Regions from separate parts of the Paenibacillus sp. FSL P2-0121 genome, predicted to be linked through region 2. Evidence: a T-box and tRNA genes for the amino acid it is inferred to sense, from the RefSeq annotation. Region 2 holds a T-box; the other holds one or more tRNA genes.
What was found. The T-box of region 2 lies ahead of metG (methionine--tRNA ligase). A T-box ahead of a tRNA ligase gene usually reads a tRNA of that ligase, here a tRNA-Met.
Positions count from the first base shown of each region.

Region 1: it has a tRNA-Met gene. The T-box ahead of metG (methionine--tRNA ligase) is inferred to sense a tRNA for this amino acid. The anticodon was not compared.

Region 1 covers NZ_CP150245.1:5,279,970-5,283,394, reverse strand. Annotated here, with positions in the region: gene MKY54_RS23395 (extracellular solute-binding protein) at 1-1,360, shown strand, start outside; gene MKY54_RS23390 (hypothetical protein) at 1,473-1,637, shown strand; tRNA gene MKY54_RS23385 (tRNA-Met) at 1,720-1,796, shown strand; tRNA gene MKY54_RS23380 (tRNA-Ile) at 1,841-1,914, shown strand; gene MKY54_RS23375 (DUF3189 family protein) at 2,391-2,903, shown strand.
Region 2 covers NZ_CP150245.1:4,982,586-4,986,010, reverse strand. Annotated here, with positions in the region: gene MKY54_RS22210 (copper amine oxidase N-terminal domain-containing protein) at 1-703, shown strand, start outside; gene MKY54_RS22205 (transcriptional repressor) at 923-1,384, shown strand; gene yidD (membrane protein insertion efficiency factor YidD) at 1,387-1,650, shown strand; T-box leader at 1,691-1,951, shown strand; gene metG (methionine--tRNA ligase) at 1,999-3,425, shown strand, end outside.

The DNA of each region.
Region 1 (3,425 bases), 300 kb from region 2:
TGCAGAACAGCGCGTGTTACGTATTGGCAGCCTCTGGTCTGGAGAGGACGATTCTTCTTTTCGTCAGCAGTTTACAGATATGTATGAATTGCAGCATCCTGAAATCAAACTTGAGATTATTCCAGCCATCAATATGAATGAGCTTCGTTTTGACAGCACCTATCCAGAGGTTAACCCAGATAATCTGGAGAATATCCGAGCAATTATGGGCGGTGCACAGCCGGTTGATGTAATCGTCGGTGATAGTACATTGGTGAAGAGTTTGGTGGAACATAATCTGGTGCAACCGCTGGAGCCGCTTATCGCACGAGATCAATATGATTTAAGCAATATGGCGCCTACGATGCTAAGTGGAGTTCGTGAGCTGGGTGGAGGAAGTCTTTACGCGTTAGCGCCGACTTTTATGTCGAGTGCGTTATATTTTAACAAAGGTATTTTTGATGCTGCTGGTGTAGGTTATCCGACAGATGGAATGACTTGGGATGAAGTGTTCGCGCTGGCCGAAAAGGTGACCAAGAAATCGACAAATAAAGATAAGCGTATATATGGCTTTTCGATGAACCGTTATATGAGCGATCCTTTCTGGGATATGCAGACCTATGTCTCACCGCTGGAGCTTGCTATGTATGACAACAAGGGACATAAGATGGAGGTAAACCAAACACAGTGGAGTCAAGCTTGGACGACCTACAGCCAATTGGTGAAAAAGCAAATTACACCTGGGTTAAACGGTATGGATTTTATAGAAACAGAACGGAGTACCTATAGTCCTGTCCAAGGGGATCTCTTCCTTACCGGAAAAGCTGCAATGGTAATTGGAGAATACGATTATCTTAATGAGCTTGCAGGTGTGAGCCGCAATGCAGCAAAAATTAAAAATTATAATCCTGTCGATTGGGGTTTCGTTACCGTACCTACTTTTAAGGAGAAACCAGGAGTGGCTGTAGGTACTTGGGTAGGTAATATGATGGCTATCAACACTATGGCTGCTAATAAGGAAGATGCGTGGGATTTGATCAAATTCGTCAACAGTAATGAAGTAGCTAAAATTAAAGCCCATACCCGCGGGGAACTAACTTCCCGTAAGGATTACATTACTACGAAAGTACCTTCAGTAAATCTGGAGTCCTTCTATACGCTTAAACCATTACCAGCCAATGATCCTTTGATGAACGTCCTACAAACACAGAAGCCTGGAATTAGCCGTGTTAATGATGTTGGGCGCCAACTGTTCACAGAAGTTTATCAGGGCAAGAGAACGGTCGAGAGTGCACTTAAAGCTTGGGAGAAGCAAGGGAATACGATGCTGGGTACGCTCGAAAAAGATCCCACATATTATTTTGACTCCATAGGGGATTGAGTTTTGGAATATGTAGCAGCCACCGGATTTCCGGTGGCTTATTTTGTGGAACTTGGGCATGATAAGTTCAGAGCAGCGTAAGATTAATTTGCGAAAAGGAGAAGAGGGCATCATGAATTGGATATACTTCGCGAAACTGTTCAGAACGAGATTTCAAGCAGGCTGTTTGGCAAAAAGACTGGAGCAAGATGGCTGGATTTATGGCTATCATGACCCAAGTTTTGTGGAGATTTATCGATCCCGCAAAGGAAGATATGGGGTTAGATTTTTGCCTTGAGAACTTTTACAAATTCATCCTTGACGTAGACCCATTTTGTACTGTATATTATTTATTGTCGCTGTTTGAATATTATTTCTGACGCGGGGTGGAGCAGCCCGGTAGCTCGTCGGGCTCATAACCCGAAGGTCGCAGGTTCAAATCCTGCCCCCGCAACCAATTTTATTACAACAGCAATTGTACATTCGGATATTTTTAGATCCGGGCCCTTAGCTCAGTTGGTTAGAGCGGTCGGCTCATAACCGATTGGTCGGGGGTTCGAGTCCCTCAGGGCCCACTTATCAAAAACCCTTACTTTGTAAGGGTTTTTTGCTGTCTGTAGGCTTTGTGATATTAAGAAAATAGAATGGATAAAGACCAGGATTTTGAGCTTGCTAACGGATTTGCTAACGGAAATTATTTCACTGGTCGTGGAATCTTTTTTTTGACGCCTGCTTTACGTACTAGTACGTTCATACCTTCAGTAATTCGTTTTGGTTTTGTATAACTTTTTGCCAAGGTAGCAACATACTAAATCATTATCCTTATATGAGTCTCCATATTTTTTAATAAGCCTCAATTTGCGTGTAGCGTTCCTTAAGGTCATTCCTAATATTTGAATATGAAAAGTATAATAATGCCTATTAAATTAAATAGGGTATTTATTAAGGGAAGTAAGACCATACTCTGCAATTAGGGTTTGAAATTAATAAAACGAATTACACCATTATAAAATGGATATAATCATAAGAGAAAAATATGAAGGATGATATTATGATTTATATCTATAATGATTATGGTGGGACACATACGACTTCTTTAGCAGCAGCATATCATTTAAAACAAATTACTCAGTCTGAGCGGAAATTAACTTCAGAGGAAATATTGAATGTTAAATTTTTTAATAAGTTAACGAAAAATGATTTTGGTAAGATTATTTTTCACGGAATTGATGAAAATGGAGACGCAGTTTATACAATCGGTAGGAAGTCATCAAAACTTGTAGTCCCAGCTTTAAGAGACCTGAGTTTATTACTTGAAAGTAAACATCATTTTGAAGAAAAAATAATATTCTCTAATACTTCACCCACGGTGCCCATTCTGATGTCAATCGGAGGGTTCTTCTCAAGAGGATTAATGATTGATTTTATTGGTGTTCCTTTATTAGTAATGGGTGCTAAACAATGTTGTGATAATATTTTTCGTTTGGTTGAAAATACGAAACAAATAGGGAAGTCCTCAAATGAGGAACAAGTTATTATTTTAGAAAATGAAGTCTATAAGTAATGATTCTGCAAAAGTTCATAAGAACCATGCATCGCAACAAACATTGTGACAACACGCTCTTATAGGCGTGTTTTTATTTTGCAATCGGATCTCCGGGGAGTGTTTTATTTGAGATAGGTAGAGGGGGCGCTTCAAATGTATACGGGTCTGTTTTTGCTTATTCGATAAACCCTGTAAATACTGCTGTCCGCAGCGAGCCAACCTTATGGATGGTTCAGTTCCGGGATAGTATACAATCCTATGTAGACAATGTTATGTTTACGTTGAAATGCAGTAGGTAGTTCTTCCAGCGTGATCACATTTTGGTCACGGCGTTATTAGATCCTCTGGTTTTATCACAGATCATCTGGAAAACGGTAAAAAGTATGTATTCTGTGGAATTGCCCTACTCTTGTAGAGGAAAGGGGACAGTCATGACATATAGACTATTAAGTAGCAAGCACCATACGCCGTAGATTTTGATTGAATTAAAAGCATGTCCAATACGCTGAAATTGATGATTTCTTTGAACAGGTTAATGCT
Region 2 (3,425 bases):
TCCTGAAGGTACTGGTAAAATGTCTGTAGAACGTTATTGGAAATCTATGCTTACAAATGAGCATTATAAAACGATTGTTCTGCAACCAGGGGAAAGTGTCTCAATTCTGACCGATCTAAACCAAATTGCTATGAAACCAAGTGAAATTGTTTCACTTCAAGCGGACTTATTTAGTGATTATCCAATCGATTATAATGTCATGTTGATTGATGCGAATAAAGATCCACTGACTACACTTCCAACACTTCCAGTTCTGGATCGAGACGGAGTGCATAATCGGGGAACTTACGAAGATTCTACTCGTATTATCACGGTTACCGATGAGGTAGGAAAAACTCCTGCAAAACTTCTGCTAGGCGATAATTACAGTGATAAGAACCTGGCTGGCGTAGACCCAATGGCAGGTACGGAAGCATCCAATGCCGGTAATTTCGGGGTATTATACAAGATCAGATTCGAAAATGTTGCACCAAACTCATTGATTACGTTTAATCCACGTGGCGGTAACTATATGGGGCCGGTTATGGTTAATAACCAAATCGTGCATATGCCAAGCGTGGGAAGTCTCTCGAACGCTGACATGAACAGTGTGGTTTATCGTAGTGGTGAGTATGGAGGTTCTGTGGAGATTTTGTTCACAGCAGCTTCAGGCAGTAACTTGCCGGTCAATTTCCTCATCACTCCACTTCCAGCAAAGAAATAACAAATAGGAATATCCCTATAAGCTCTATTGGGGAATTATCTACAATAAAGGCCCGGCTGAATATTCCGTAAAGGAATACGCAGCCGGGCTTTTGTTTAAATATAATAATTCAGAGGTTGCGTAGGGGCGCATCATGGTGCTTCATTGACGGGGCATTTATTTTGGGGCATTATTAAGAGAGTGAAATATAAATGAACTGATCTTATGGGAGATGAGCGTATGCTGTCGACAGAACAAATATTAGAAGTCATGTCGGGGCAAGGACTGCGAATCACCGACCAACGCAAAACGCTTGCCCAGTTATTCGGCGAGAATAAGGGATATTTGTCAGCGAAGGATGTATATGAGCATATGGGCCGTAAGTATAGCGGACTTAGCTTTGATACGGTGTACCGCAATCTTCGTGTAATGGAAGAGCTTGGTGTGCTTGAACAGATTGTCTTTGAAGACGGAGTGAAGTTCAAGGGAAGCTGCAATCATCAGGATCATCACCATCATATGATCTGCCTTCAATGCCAAAAGACCTACCCGATTAATTTCTGCCCGATGAATTTAACGGATACACCCGATCAATTCCGGGTAGTCAAGCATAAATTTGAGGTGTTCGGTTATTGCAAAGAATGTGAAGAGAACCGGGAAGAAGAATTAGTTGCAGCATCAGATAAACAAAAGGGACTTTAGAAATGGTGACCCTACGCAGAACGATTCAGGCGCCTATTCGGGTGTATCGCAGGTACATTTCCCCTATTAAACCTGCAACATGCCGCTTCTATCCAACCTGCTCTGCCTATGCCCTGGAAGCCATTGAAGTCCATGGTCCATTGAAAGGCTCATGGCTTGCAGCTAAGCGGATTGCCAGATGTCATCCCTTTCATCCTGGAGGACTTGATCCTGTGCCGCCTCTTCAAGATGAATCTGCTGAGAAGGATTCTGCCCCTGCGACTTGACATGGGGCCTTACCATTGGGTATATTCACAAGTAATAGTATGAATTCCGAAGAACGGATAAGTAAATCGTTACGTCCATTACAGAGAGCCGGAATATGCTGAAATCCGGTATGGAGCGTTAGATTGAATATGGTCCGGGAGGAACTGTGTTCGAGCGGGAACTGCAATTGTGGTTCACGTAAGATAACAGCGTGATCCAGCGTTAATGGACAGTTCCCGCGAGGGAACTGGCGAAGCCTGCGCTCTGTGAAGAGACAGGAAATTTGGGTGGTATCGCGTGAGTTATACTCTCGCCCCATTATGGGGGCGGGAGTTTTTTGTTTTTTAATAAGAAAGGATGATTACTGAATGAGTGAGAAAAAAACGTTTTACCTAACGACACCAATTTATTATCCAAGTGACAAGCTACATATCGGACATGCTTATTCAACCGTGGCAGGAGACGCAATGGCCCGTTACAAACGTCTGCGCGGCTACGAAGTGCGTTATCTAACCGGTACAGACGAACATGGACAAAAGATCGAGCGGAAGGCAGAGGAAGCAGGAAAGACCCCTCAGCAGTTCGTAGACGACATTGTTGTTGGTATTAAGGAGCTATGGCGTAAGCTGGACATTTCGAACGATGACTTCATCCGTACTACGGAAGAGCGTCATAAAAAAGTGGTACAGGATATTTTTGATCGGTTGCTGCAGCAAGGAGACATCTATAAAGGTGAATATGAAGGCTGGTATAGTATCCCAGATGAAACCTTTTACACAGAAACGCAATTAGTTGATATAGTGCGTGATGACAACGGTGTGATTACTGGTGCAAAAAGCCCAGATAGCGGCCACCCGGTTGAGCTGGTGAAGGAAGCAAGTTATTTCTTCCGGATGAGTAAATATGCGGATCGTTTGCTGCAATTTTACGAGGAGAATCCAGAGTTTATTTTGCCGGAATCCCGTAAGAACGAAATGATTAACAATTTCATCAAACCCGGACTGGAAGACCTTGCAGTTTCCCGTACAACCTTTGATTGGGGCGTAAAAGTTAAGGGCGACGAGAAGCATGTCGTGTACGTGTGGATTGATGCTTTGACTAACTATATTACTGCGCTGGGTTATGGTTCCGAGGATCGCACCTTGTATGACAAGTTCTGGCCTGCGGATGTACACATCGTTGGTAAAGAAATCGTTCGTTTCCATACGATTTACTGGCCGATCATTCTGATGGCGCTTGGGGAACCCCTTCCGAAAAAGGTATTTGCCCATGGCTGGTTGCTCATGAAAGATGGAAAAATGTCGAAATCTAAAGGTAACGTAGTTGATCCTGTGACACTGATTGATCGTTATGGCTTGGATGCATTACGTTACTACCTGCTGCGCGAAGTACCGTTTGGTTCGGATGGCACGTTCACACCGGAAAGCTTTGTAGACCGGGTTAACTATGATCTTGCCAACGACCTTGGTAACCTGTTGAACCGTACAGGGGCTATGGTTGAAAAGTATTTTGCAGGCGAGATTCCGGCATATGAAGGAAATGTAACAGCATTTGATGGTGAGCTTCAAGCTGCGGCTGAGAATACTTATGCCAAAGTAGAAGAAGCTATGGAAAAAATGGAGTTCTCCGTGGCGCTGACAGCTATCGGAATATTCATTAGCCGCACCAACAAATATATCGATGAGACACAACCTTGGGTGCTTGCCAAAGATGAAAATAGAACCGCCGAGCTGGCTTCTGTGATGAGACATCTGGTGGAAGGTCTGCGTACCGCTTCAATCCTGCTGCAGCCGTT